3 regions of the Neobacillus oceani genome follow, and region 1 is predicted to be linked to each of the others. Evidence: riboswitches for the same ligand, from Rfam matches in the RefSeq annotation. Region 1 holds a riboswitch; each other region holds the start of a gene.
The links. Region 1 has a riboswitch for S-adenosylmethionine ahead of V1499_RS17725 (methionine ABC transporter ATP-binding protein). Riboswitches for the same ligand answer to the same signal wherever they lie in the genome.
Positions count from the first base shown of each region.

Region 2: another riboswitch for S-adenosylmethionine. It lies ahead of V1499_RS08290 (2,3-diketo-5-methylthiopentyl-1-phosphate enolase); the one in region 1 lies ahead of V1499_RS17725 (methionine ABC transporter ATP-binding protein).
Region 3: another riboswitch for S-adenosylmethionine. It lies ahead of V1499_RS07410 (O-acetylhomoserine aminocarboxypropyltransferase/cysteine synthase family protein); the one in region 1 lies ahead of V1499_RS17725 (methionine ABC transporter ATP-binding protein).

Region 1 covers NZ_CP143543.1:3,485,866-3,490,218, reverse strand. Annotated here, with positions in the region: gene V1499_RS17740 (M20 family metallopeptidase) at 1-230, opposite strand, end outside; gene V1499_RS17735 (MetQ/NlpA family ABC transporter substrate-binding protein) at 317-1,150, opposite strand; gene V1499_RS17730 (methionine ABC transporter permease) at 1,168-1,818, opposite strand; gene V1499_RS17725 (methionine ABC transporter ATP-binding protein) at 1,808-2,842, opposite strand; SAM riboswitch class I at 3,009-3,113, opposite strand; SAM riboswitch class I at 3,194-3,291, opposite strand; gene V1499_RS17720 (hypothetical protein) at 3,807-4,040, shown strand.
Region 2 covers NZ_CP143543.1:1,661,779-1,666,131, reverse strand. Annotated here, with positions in the region: gene V1499_RS08295 (2-hydroxy-3-keto-5-methylthiopentenyl-1-phosphate phosphatase) at 1-565, opposite strand, end outside; gene V1499_RS08290 (2,3-diketo-5-methylthiopentyl-1-phosphate enolase) at 562-1,770, opposite strand; SAM riboswitch class I at 1,883-1,985, opposite strand; gene V1499_RS08285 (pyridoxal phosphate-dependent aminotransferase) at 2,025-3,242, opposite strand; gene V1499_RS08280 (carbon-nitrogen family hydrolase) at 3,361-4,149, shown strand; gene V1499_RS08275 (metalloregulator ArsR/SmtB family transcription factor) at 4,193-4,353, opposite strand, start outside.
Region 3 covers NZ_CP143543.1:1,458,247-1,462,599, reverse strand. Annotated here, with positions in the region: gene V1499_RS07420 (LacI family DNA-binding transcriptional regulator) at 1-910, opposite strand, end outside; gene V1499_RS07415 (hypothetical protein) at 1,293-1,499, opposite strand; SAM riboswitch class I at 1,767-1,875, shown strand; partial or broken gene V1499_RS07410 (O-acetylhomoserine aminocarboxypropyltransferase/cysteine synthase family protein) at 1,977-3,290, shown strand; gene metX (homoserine O-acetyltransferase MetX) at 3,299-4,353, shown strand, end outside.

The DNA of each region.
Region 1 (4,353 bases):
TTTTTGCGGGCGACAAAGGAGGTTTCGTGGCCAGCGACCGCTTTTTCCACTTCAAAGCCCTCGTCCTCCAGAAGCTTGATATGCTGGGCGGAGGCGAAAAACTCCTCGTTGCCGATCTCCGGGCGTGCATGTATTGCCTGGCTAGTCGCTATGTATAGTTCGCGCTTTTCCTCGATGTTTTCAATAATTGCATTTTTCAATTCGGTAAGGGATTGTGCCGGTGCTGCCATTTTGCCTTCCTCCTTTGTTTTTTAAAATATGGGGGAGGGGAAGGGCGAGCCTTTCCCTCTGTCCGCGTTTTAGCGAAATCCGTCACTTACCACCCAATGTTGCTAAGCGGGACGAAGGTTGGGATGGAGTTGCCTTTAAACTCTTTTTCTATGAATTCTTTCGTGTCGTCCTGCTGGTAAAGCTCTGCAAGACGCTTCAAAGTTTTGTTGTCTTTGTCTTCTGCACGGACTGCGATGATGTTGATATATGGTGTGGCTGTTTCGCTTTCGAGGAAGATTGCATCTTCCCTTGGTGTCAGGCCTGCGTCAACGGCTACCCCGTTATTGATGATGGAAGCGGCCACATCCGGCATAACCCTAGGAGTCTGCCCGGCAACCATCGGAACAAGTTCAAGTTTCTTTGGATTTTCAACAATTTTATCAAGGGAGCCAATACCGTCAAAACCTTCTTCAAGCTTGATCAATCCCGCTTCCTGTAGAAGGAGAAGGCCCCGTCCCATGTTCGTTGCTTCGTTGGCAAGCGCAATTTTGCCGCCTTTTGGAATATCATTTACATCTTTGTACTTTTTCGAATAAATCCCCATCGGAGCGATTTGTGTTGTCGCGATTGGCACAAGGTCAAGCTTATGTTCCTTGATGAACGCATCGAAATACGAAACGGTCTGGAACGAGTTCGCATCCAACTCACCTTCAGCAAGCGCCAGGTTCGGCTGGACATAATCCGAGAACGTGACGATTTCAACCTCGATGCCTTCCTTCTTCGCCTTTTCCGCCACGAAATCCCATACACGGTGATCCGTGCCGCTTACTCCAAGTTTCACTTTTACCGTTTTATCTCCCTTTGCGGATGAAGAATCTGAACATGCCGCAGTGAACACTGCTAGTACAAGTACAAGGATTGCTAATACGAATTTTTTCATTGGTGAATTCCTCCTGATTATCGTCTTCTGATTTTCTTTGCTGCTAAATTTCCTGCTGACTGTAGGCCTTGGACCATAACAATCAAAATTCCTACTGTAATCAGCATTGTTTTCGTATCAAACCGCTGGTAGCCATATGTAATGGCCAGGTCGCCAAGGCCTCCGCCGCCAATCGCGCCCGCCATTGCCGAGGCTCCGATCAGACCGATTGTCGCAATCGTGAAGGCAAGGATAAGGGAGCTTAATGCTTCCGGCAAAATAAACCTGAACACGATTTGCCATGGCGTAGCACCCATTGCCTGCGCCGCTTCAATGACGCCTGGGTCGACTTCAAGAAGCGAATTTTCTACCAGCCTTGCAATATATGGACCGGCGTAGAAAACGAGCGGTACAATCGCTGCAGCCGTTCCGATTGACGTACCGACAATGAATCTTGTAATTGGAATGATAGCAACTAGCAAAATGATGAATGGAATCGAACGCAAAACGTTGATCGTGCCATTTAGAACATTAAAGACGGGTCCATTCTCAAGCAAATGCCCTTTTCTTGTTACAACGAGCGCGATTCCAAGCGGGATGCCAAGTAAGGCCGAGAATACAAGCGAAAATCCCACCATCTGCAACGTTTCGATGAGTGCCTCTATGATTTGGTCCGAATTAACTAGCATGTGCTTTCACTTCCTTTATGTTGACATTCTGCTGATGAATATAGTTGAGGGCGCGGATGATTTCCTTCTCGCTTCCCTGGAACTCGACAATCAGGTTGCCGAACGGCGTCCCCTGCAGCTCTGTAATATTCCCAAACAGCACATTCACATCAAGGTCGAACTTTTTCGAAAGCTGGGACAGGAGCGGCTGGCCAGCCGACTCGCCGACAAAGTTTATTCGGTACACTTTTTGCAGCCCGGCGTTTTGCTCAATCAGCTTCTTGACTGAATCCGGAATGCGATCATTCATGACCGAGCTCACAAAATTCCTTGCTGTCTCCGTCTTTGGCGCCGAGAACACATCAAATACGGAACCCTGTTCGATGATTTTTCCTGCCTCGATAACCGCCACACGGTCGCAAATTTCCCTGATGACCGACATCTCGTGCGTGATAATCAGGATCGTGATGTTATACTCTTTGTTTATTTTTTTCAAAAGCTGAAGGATCGAGCTCGTCGTCTGCGGATCAAGTGCTGAAGTCGCCTCGTCGCAAAGCAGGATCGACGGCTGCGTCGCCAAAGCGCGCGCAATCCCAATCCGCTGCTTCTGCCCGCCGGAAAGCTGGTCCGGATAACTGTCCGCCTTATCCGCAAGCCCAACAAACTCAAGCAGCTCATAAACCCGTTCCCTAATCTTATTACTCGGCGTATTCGCGAGTACAAGCGGCATCGCCACATTCGCAAACACCGTCTTCGAATTAAGGAGATTGAAATGCTGGAAGACCATCCCGATATTCCGTTTGACCTCCCGCACTTCTTTTGCCGAAAGCGAAGTAAGGTCGTTCCCATCAACAATCACCTTCCCCGAAGTCGGCCGCTCAAGCAAATTCACACAGCGGATCAGCGAACTCTTACCCGCACCGCTGAAGCCAATCACCCCGAAAATCTCCCCCGTATTCACCTTCAAATCAATTCCGTCAAGCGCGGCAACCTGATTCCCGCCGCCCTCGCCGTAAACCTTCCGTACCTGCTGAAACTCAATCATCTGCCTGCCTCCTTGTCCTTTATTTTTGGGGAAAAAATGCTTTGCGCCCACGCACCAAGCGGACTTCCCACCCAGTCTTCCCACGCACCCCGTTTTCCGAAAATGAAAAAGCCCTCTTCCATGGAAATAGAAGAGGGCACACTTGCGCATAGGCAAACAAGGTCTCTTCTTATCTCCCAAGCTCCCGCTTGCTGGAATTGGCACAGAGCTCCAAACGGAGTCCGCTGCCGAGGCGTCGTAGGGCCAGTCCCTCAACCTCTCTCGATAAGAATGATCGTATAGGGTGATGTATTTAGGAAAATAAAAAGCCCCCTTCAAACAGAAGAGGACAGAATTAATCAAGTTCGCCTCTTCTCATCTATCAAGCATCGCTTGCTGGAATTGGCATAGACAAAAAGTCCGCTGCCGAGGTGTCATAGGGCCAGTCCCTCAACCTCTCTTGATAAGAAGGTAACATATTCGCTTTTCGAAATTTCCTGTGTCCTACTCTAACCCTTAAAAACAAAAAAGTCAAACACTTTTTAAAAAAATTCATTTTTCTGCAATACCTTTTCAAAGACATAGTCCAATACCGGAAAAACTTTTTACTCGTTTTAAAAGGGGCCCCGGGGTTGTTTTTAGCGTTTCGCGGGTGTAGGCTTTACTTTGACAGCAAAGCAGAAAAAAGTAACGTCTCATGTTCTTAAATAAGTTAGGCATTACCCTCCTGGTATTCTTCCGGACTAAACGTAGACTTAGAGCCCGAACAGCAGTGGTCAGCCGGTCCTTCGGGCATTAAAAGAGGATTTAACGCCCGACCGCCAATGTTTAGCCGCTCCTTCGGGCACTAATAGAGCCCGAACGCTAGTGGTCAGGTGGCGATTTTGCTTTTTGCACTTTTTTCTATTTAGACGTTTTTAAGTAAAAACCACTTCTTTTTAGAAAATCAAAATAACTTACTATTGGACAAGGATGATAAAGAAAAATGGATAACATCGATAAAAGAAATCGTTTAGATGACGAACCGTTTAATTTCCGAGTGACAAAAGATAATACAGTCTTTTTGGATTATTACGGCAGTCAGGTAAAAGTCTTGAAAGGAACAGAAGCAGAGAAATTTCTAAAGAAAATCAACGCAGCTGAAAATACAACGCAAGAACAATTAATAATGGCGAAAATAACCGGAAACTTCAAAAGGGGTAATGAACGAAAAATCTAAAGGAGCCCCTAATAAATTGGTTTGATTTAAGGTACAAAAACCTTCCGAAAACTAATGTTAATCCAAAAGTAGATTCGACAAAGTTGTAATTAAAGTGGATATATTTTAGCTGAATATTGCGATGCTCTAATGAGAGTATCGCTTTTTTTTCGCCACAATATAATTGGGAACGGTTGGGTTTATTCCCCCCTCAAGCCAATTCCCCTTATTAAAAAGCCTTCTGATTTTTAAGAAAATAAAGGAAATTTGCTAGTTATTGTCGAAATAGGAAATACTAGTTAGTGAGAATGAGAGTGGAATCAAAGAAATACTA
Region 2 (4,353 bases), 1.8 Mb from region 1:
GTAAATCCCGGGCCAGTACGAAATCGGCCTGTTTTGCCGCTTCAAGGTCGGTTACCGAATCGCCGATTACAATTTTAAAATAATCATCCCCGTGGCCAAGCCTCCTAACGACACTTGGCTTACAGCAGCCGCAGTCATTTCCGCAGAATTCATCACAGCTATTGGGCCAAAGGATGCGGATTGTTTCTCCACCAAAGTCCGCGCCGTTGCAGAAAATGCCGTCAAAAGGCCCGTATTCGGAAAGGACTGGAAGAACAAAGAAATCGATGCCGCCGCTTACGATATATAAAGGGATCCCTTCTTCTCTTGTAAAAGAGACAAACTCCCCGAAGCCTTTCCTGATTTTTGCCTGTTCAACTGCAAATTCGGCGATCTTGTTTTTTTGTTTCGATGGGAGCAGAGAAAATAGTTCCCCAACCCCTTTCCTAATGGAGATTTCTCCTGAAAGAATCCGATCCTTAATCCGTTCCCATCCAGGGGGAGCGAAGGCCTTCATGATTGAAATGATGTTATCCTTTTCGGTAATCGTCCCGTCAAAGTCACAGTAAATCACAGGTTTTTTCATTTCACGGCCTCCTCTTTAGGAGAACCCCATAATTCCAACGCTGCAAAAAGTTCAGGTTGGTATGTTGCCGCGCTGGACAAGCTGTGGCCAGCCAGAGCCGCTTCCATCGCCTGGCGGAATGCCTTCCCTCCAGCCGCCGCGCCTCCCGGATGTCCATGGACTCCACCGCCCGCATTGATCACCGAATCAATTCCGAAATCGGAAATAAGCAAAGGTACAAGGCCAGGGTGGATTCCTGCCGATGGTACCGGGAATGCCTTTTTGTACGGCTCGTCCTTCGTCAGCTCCTTTGCAATCCCGAGCGCGTTTTCCCTTTCAAGTGCCACCGAGCCGTACGGTGATGGGAATAATACGAGGTCCGCGCCGGCATACCTTTGCAATTTTCCTAAAAGGAGGGAGTGGGAAACACCATATACAGACGAGGAAGCGATTGCCCCGCTGAATGCCGGATGCGCCATGATGGGGAGGGAAATGCTATCGTCCTCCCTTAGTTCCTGCAAGACATCGAGCCCATAGGAAAAAACATTGACCAGGAGGGTATCCGCACCTGCTTCCGCAAACCTTTTTGCCTTTTCCCTTAGTTCCGAAGTCCTTCCCGTCAGGTTTACAGCGTAGAGTGTCCTGTGCCCTGTTTCGGAAAACACTTCATCCAGAATGCGGCGCCCTACCTGAATCCTTTTATCTGATGGAGTCTGTGGGTTTTCAAAAAGAATTTCGTCATCCTTGACGATGTCAATCCCACCCAATGCCTGCTCCTTTAATTGGCTTGAAAGGAAATCAAGGTCCTTCCCAATGACCCCTTTAAAGATGCTCATCAAAAGGGGGCGGCGGTGGACGTTAAGCTTTTCCCTTAGACCCTCAGTCCCAAAGCGCGGACCTGGGAAAAAGCTTTTTAGGTTCTCACTGAATTCAAGGTCAAGAAGCCGGATTTTCCCATCAAGGGACAATTTCCCAAAGACGGTAGTTAAAATGGCGGGAAGGTCTGCGGAAAAGTTGGCTGCGGGATAAGCGATGGAAATTTCAGCGATGTTTTCGCTGATTTGTTCAGCCGATACGACCCTTCCTTTGTGTTTCTTTAGCTGCTCCTTTTCAAGGGCGGGAAGGCTGGTCCATGAACCGACCGTCAGGCCCAGGGCTATTTCCTCCGCTTTTTTCTCAGGATTCTTTTCATCCCGGACATGATATGTCGCTACCAATTCACTCATGATGTCCTTCCTTTCCAAGGCAGTGTTACATGTTTCAACACAGACAAGATTTTGTTTTTTGCATTAAAAAAACCTCTTCCAAAGAAGAGGTTAGCGCGCGCAAACTAATCTCTTCTCATCTATCAGCTTTCGCTGCAAGAATTAGCACCGTGCTTAAAAATAAGTCGGTTGCCGGGCTTCATAGGGCTAGTCCCTCCGCCTGCTCTTGATAAGAAATGATTTTTATATATTTACTATTTTCATAATGTTAAGATTTAATTTGGATTATCGCAGGAAATAAATTCATTGTCAAACATTTTTTTAAAAATGTCTAAACCCTTTATTCGGAGAACTGCTTCCGACAGCCTCTCTTCCGTTGCGAGGAGGCCAACACGGACATAACCCTCGCCATATCGGCCAAATCCTATGCCTGGGGCAACCATGATATGCGCTTTTTCCAATAGAAAGTCGGCAAATTCCATCGAACTGAATCCTTCCGGAACCTTCAGCCAGGCAAAAAACGAACCCGCGGGCGCAGCGACGTCCCAACCAATGTTTCTTAATCCGCCAATTAACGCACTTCGCCTGCTTTCATATAAGCGGACAAGTTCCCCTACACAATCCTGTGGGCCATTAAGCGCCTCCGCTGCCGCTTCCTGGACAGCCCCGAACAGAGAAACATACAAATGGTCCTGTATCAGTTCAATTGCTGAGATGACGCTTTTGTTGCCAACAGCAAAACCGACCCTCCACCCTGCCATGTTATATGTTTTTGAAAGAGTATAAATTTCAATGCCGATTTCCTTCGCCCCTTCAGACTGTAAGAAGCTTGCGGGCTTTTCCCCCTCAAATCCTATTGCCCCGTAGGCAAAATCATGGACAACGCAAATGCCGTGCTTATTTGACAGCGACACGGTTTCATCAAAGAACTCCTTTGTCGCGACTGCACCGGTAGGATTGTTCGGATAGTTGAGAATCATGAGTTTCGTATTGTCCAAAACTTCAGTTGGAATCGTACCGTAATCGGGAAGGAATCGGTTTTCCTCAAGGAGCGGCATCATCTCAAGCTTCGCCTGTGCAAGGGCTGCGCCCGATAAATAATCAGGATAGCCCGGGTCAGGAACAAGCAACGTGTCTCCCGGGTTAAGCAAGCATTGCGGAATTTCTACAAGGCCGGCTTTCCCGCCAAAGAGGATGGCCACCTCTGTATCCGGATCCAAATCAACATTGTATTCCCGTTTATAAAAATTGGCTGCTGCCTCCTTTAGGTATTTGTATCCCTGAAAAGGAGAATATTTATGGTTAACCGGATTTTCGGCAGCAAGCTGCAGCCGCTTCACAATATGTAGCGGTGTAGGCTGGTCCGGGTTTCCCTGGCCAAGGTTGATCACATCATGGCCCTGCGCAATCGCCTCGCCCACCTTTTTCACAAGTCCCGCGAAAAACTGCCCCGGAAGGCTGTTCAATAATTCGGACTTCGGGTATTCCTTCACAATAGACCACCTGCTTTTAAATGATTTATATATTTATGGAAATCTAGTCACAAATAATATAACGTAATAGGTATCTTGTAAAGAGGTTTTTCACTTTTCTGAATTGGGGGAACTTAACTTGAAGTTGAAAATCGCCATCGCGCAAATGGATATTGCATATGGAAATCCCGAGGAGAACTATGCCATCGCGGACAGAATGATTAGCGAAGCTGCTAAGGGAAATCCCGATTTTGTTGTCCTTCCCGAACTATGGACGACGGGATACGACCTTGAAAGACTGGATGAAATTTCCGACGCCCAGGCTGCCGAATCCATAGCCTTTCTCGGTAAAAAAGCGGCGGAGAACAAGGTCAACCTGATCGGTGGATCGGTTGCGAACCGCACCGGGGCCGGCGTGGAAAATACGATGCTCGTCGTTTCAAAAGAAGGCAGCCTTGTCCATACGTACAGCAAGCTCCATCTATTCCAGTTGATGAACGAACACCATTACTTTATCCCAGGAACCGGAACAGCGAATTTTGAACTTAACGGCCGCATGCTTGCCGGCTTTGTCTGCTACGACATCCGCTTTCCCGAATGGCTCAGGAAGCATGTGTCAAAAGGAGCGGAAGCAATCTTCGTAGTAGCGGAATGGCCAAAGCCAAGGGTTGCCCATTGGCACTCGCTCCTGATTGCAAGGGCAATTGAAAACCAGTGCTATGTCATCGCCTGCAACCGGGCGGGAAGCGATCCGAAAAATGTATTCGCCGGCCATTCAATGATCATTGACCCGTGGGGCGAAATACTTGCTGAAGCTGGAGAAGGAGAGGAAATCCTTACTGCTGAAATCGATTTTGAAAAGGTGAAGGAAGTGCGTGGGATAATTCCCGTCTTTGAAGACAGAAGGCCGGAACATTATAGAGAATAGTATAACAAAGGAGGCTCGATAGACGAGGCCTCCTTTTTGTGTTTTATGGCTTCGCCCACATTTCTTCCGGATTCAGCTCATATGTTGCATTTTCCCTGTACATGTAATGGTTGATGATAAATTCGCGGCGGATGGTGGCGTAATCCTCGTGAAACTTTTTAATGTACTCGTTTATTTCCTTTTCCTCGTATTTCACACCCTTTT
Region 3 (4,353 bases), 2.0 Mb from region 1:
TCCCGGCAATCTCGCCCATCTCAATGAATGGTTGGTGGATAGTTGTCAGCGGTGGAACTGACATGCTTGCAAGATTGATATTATCGTACCCGATAATGGATATATCTTCCGGAACCTTTTTTCCAAGAAGAGTGGCTGTCGAAATAGCCCCAATCGCAATTTCATCACTTGCAGCAAAAATGGCAGTGGTATCTGGTTTTTGGCTTAATAGTTCCCGAAGGCCGGTCTTCCCTTCATTAAATCCAAAGCCTCTTGTTTTGACAATATTATTCCCATCAAGAGGAATTTCATTGTCCTTCATGGCTTGAATAAATCCATCAATCCTTGGCTTACCCGCTATGATATCTTCACTGTTACCGCTGATCATACCAATGCTTCTATGCCCTTTATGGATTAGATACTCCGTTGCAGAATAAGCTGCCTGAAAATCATCAACCTTTACATAGGGAACGGGTAATGAATCAGATTTAGTAGATAGAAGGACAAGTGGAACATTCATTTTTCTAATTACTTGAAAGTATTCTTTCTTTAATACTTCACTTACGAAAATAATTCCGTCCACGCGCTTTTCTCCTAGAAGCTGGAGGTACTTTATCGTCTTCTCACCATTGGATTCCGTGTGGCATACAATGACACTCGAACCTTGCTCACTTGCCGCCTTTTCAATTCCGCTTAACCAATCTGTCACCAGCGAACCCCACAAGGATGGAAACAACACACCAATTGTATGAGTTTTCTTATTGATTAAGCCTCTTGCAACAGCATTCGGTTGATATCCAAGTTCCTCAATCACTTGAAGAACTTTTTGTTTCGTCTTCTCTGAATAACCAGGCTGGCCATTCAAAATCCTTGAAACTGTTGCGATTGACACATTTGCCTTCTTCGCGACATCTTTTATTGTAGAAGCCATACCCGCCATTTCCCACCTTCTTTATCCGTACTGCCTTCTAAAACGAAAACGTTTACGTAATGAATGTATCACACTCTGAAAACCCTTTCAAGCGACTGGCATCACCCTGATTTTGACAAAAACAACCGAAAATGTCTCGTCATTCAAGGTAGTTTATTAAGACGATAATTTTTTTGCTGGTAAACATAGTTAGGATGTATCAAGCGGCTGCCTCTGGATTTAAAAAGGTCCGAAACACCATCCTATTGTGGACAAGGTTTCGCACCTTTTTCTATTTAGTTGAATAAGTAATTGGGGATTTTCTGAGGGAATCGTGTTGGAGAGATTAACCGAGCCTTCTTTTGAGGACTTCAATCTCCCGCTCATTGCGGGCGGTTTTTTCCTAGATGAAATCCCGGTCCAGTTCCATTGCCTTAAACTTGCCGAGTATTTCTTCGTGGCGTTCTGCGTTCTTCTGTTTTTCGGATTCAAAATCCTGACGCAAACCGTTTGATTCCTGCCGCATTTTCAGTTGCTCTGCAATCACATTGCCGACCATGCCAACCAATTGGCCCAACATCGTTTCCATTCTTTCCAGCCGTTCTTCCATTTCCCTATCACCTCCTTCTCTCCGACAATTATACTATATCCTTCGCCCAAAACTGAGAACCTCCTCTTCAAAAAAGCAAAGTAAATTTTACAATTTCACGCTGTACATTTGAAATTCAAATCCTATATGGGAACGCCTATAACCCATTTACAAAAAAATGAAAAACGAAAACATTTCGAATTTTCGGTTGACTTTTGTTCTTGTCTTCACTTATAATCCTCTATAACACCCGGCGGTTAAAACTTATCAAAAAACTATATATGAAATCTCTTATCCAGAGTGACGGAGGGTCAGGCCCTATGAAGTCCGGCAACCTTCAGGCGAAAGCTTGAAAAGGTGCTAATTCCTGCAGGCGTTTTTGCCTGGAAGATAAGAGGAGGAACCCCCCTCTTCTTATGGAGAGGGGTTTTTTGTTTTAAAAAGAATCCATTAACTGCCCGAATTACATTGGAACTACAAATTGGAGGGAAAGACACAATGACAAATCAAAATGAAAACTTAGGCCTTGAAACACTTTTATTGCACGGCGGGCAAACCCCTGATCCCGTAACAGGATCCCGCGCCGTCCCTATTTACCAGACGACTTCTTATGTATTTGACAGTACGGATCATGCCCAAAACCTCTTCTCGCTTGCCGAGTCAGGAAATATTTACTCCCGGATCATGAACCCGACAACAGATGTTTTGGAAAAAAGAATTGCCCTTCTTGAAGGCGGCGCGGCAGCTCTTGCTGTTTCTTCCGGAATGGCTGCGATTGCCTTGACCATCATGAACATCGCGGAGGCTGGCGACGAAATCGTCGCCGCGGAAAACTTATACGGCGGCACATACAACCTATTTGCCGTGACGCTTCCGAAGTTCGGCATTAAAGTCCGCTTTGTTGACTCGACCAATCCAGAAAACTTCCGCGAGGCCATCACGCCAAAAACAAAGGCGGTCTTTGGCGAAATCATTGGCAACCCAAGCCTGAATGTTTTCGATGTTGAAGCTGTAGCAAAAATCGCCCATGAAAATGGCGTTCCGCTCATCATTGACAACACCTTTGCTTCCCCATACGCCTGCAGGCCGATTGAATGGGGTGCGGACATTGTTGTCCATTCGGCGACCAAATGGATCGGAGGGCACGGAACAACAATTGGAGGCCTTGTTGTTGATGCAGGCCGGTTTGATTGGAATAATGAGAGGTTCCCTGGCTTTACCGAGCCGGATGCAAGCTATAATGGCCTTCGTTTTGCCCAGGATGTAGGCGCGCTGGCATTCATCATTAAACTTCGCGTGCAGCTGTTAAGGGACTTGGGTTCATCGTTAAGCCCGCATAGTGCTTTCCTCTTGCTGCAGGGACTTGAGACACTGCACTTGAGAATTCAAAAGCATAGTGAAAACGCGCTCGAAATTGCAAACTACTTGAAAGACCATCCAGCTGTTGAATGGGTCTCCTACCCTGGCCTGGAGAATCACCCAAGCCATGAGCTTGCGAAAAAATACCTTGGCGGCGGTTTTGGATCGATTATTGTTTTTGGCATCAAAGGCGGCCGTGATGCGGGTAAAAAAGTGATCGACAACATCAAATTGTGGTCGCATGTGGCGAATGTCGGCGATGCAAAATCACTAATCATCCATCCTGCGTCCACCACACATCAGCAATTGAGTCAAGAAGACCTTGCAAAAAGCGGTACTACCGAAGAACTGATCAGGCTTTCTGTGGGGCTTGAATCACTTAAGGATTTGAAGGATGACTTGGACCAGGCTTTCTTTAAAGCGACCGGTATTTCAGCTAAGCCTGAGGAACAGCTACAGCAATGAAAGCCGAGGGTTTATCAATAAGGTTCGATTTGGCGCTATCGCCGGAATATGGAAAGATTTACATTGGAGACATTCGGCTTGAATCGGGCGTGGTGCTCCCCGATGCCGAACTCGCCTTTGAGAAGGCCGGGAAAAAAGGCGGCCCCGCCATCTTGGTCTGCCATGCCCTAACAGGCAACCAGTATACAGTCGGCACGGAAGAACAGCCCGGATGGTGGCATGGCCTAATCGGCCCGGGAATGTATGTGGATACGAGCCAATACGAAGTCATTACGTTCAATGTACTCGGAGGCTGTTCTGGATCAACCGGCCCTACCAGCCTGAACCCTTTGACAAAAAAGCCTTACCAGTATGATTTTCCGAAAATAACGATACGGGACATTGTCGATTCACAAGTTTTGGCGCTCCGGAAACTTGGCATCGACAAAATCAAAGCTGCAATCGGAGGGTCGCTTGGCGGGATGCAGGTGCTTGAATTGGCAACCGCCTACCCCAATTTCGCGGAGCTGATCATTCCAATGGCAGTCACCCCCTACCTCAGCGATTACGGAATTGCTTTTAACTCAATCGGCAGGAATGCCATCAAGCGGGACCCGGCCTGGAATGGCGGCTCTTATTCAGATGGCCACAAGATTTCGGGGCTGGAAATCGCGAGAATGGTCGGGATGGTCACCTACCGGACTGGCGCGCTGTTCAATCAAAGATTCAACAGAGAGCTTAAGAACGCGGATACGTTTCAGGTAGAATCCTATTTGAAATACCAGGGTCAAAAGCTTTCTGCCCGATTCGACGCCAATAGCTATTTGTATTTGCTCGAGGCGATGGACTCCCATGATATCGGCAGAGGCAGGCAGGGTTGGAAAAAGGCAATCGGGCAGATCACGGCGAAAACCCTGCTGTTAGGCTTTACAGGCGATTTACTGTATCCTCCCGAAAAGGTGAAAGAAATCGCGGAAGCCCTCGAGGAGGCAGGGAAAGAAGCGGATTATGTAGAAGTGAGCACTGAATTTGGGCATGATGGATTCCTTGCCGAGTTTTCAAAATGGGCAGG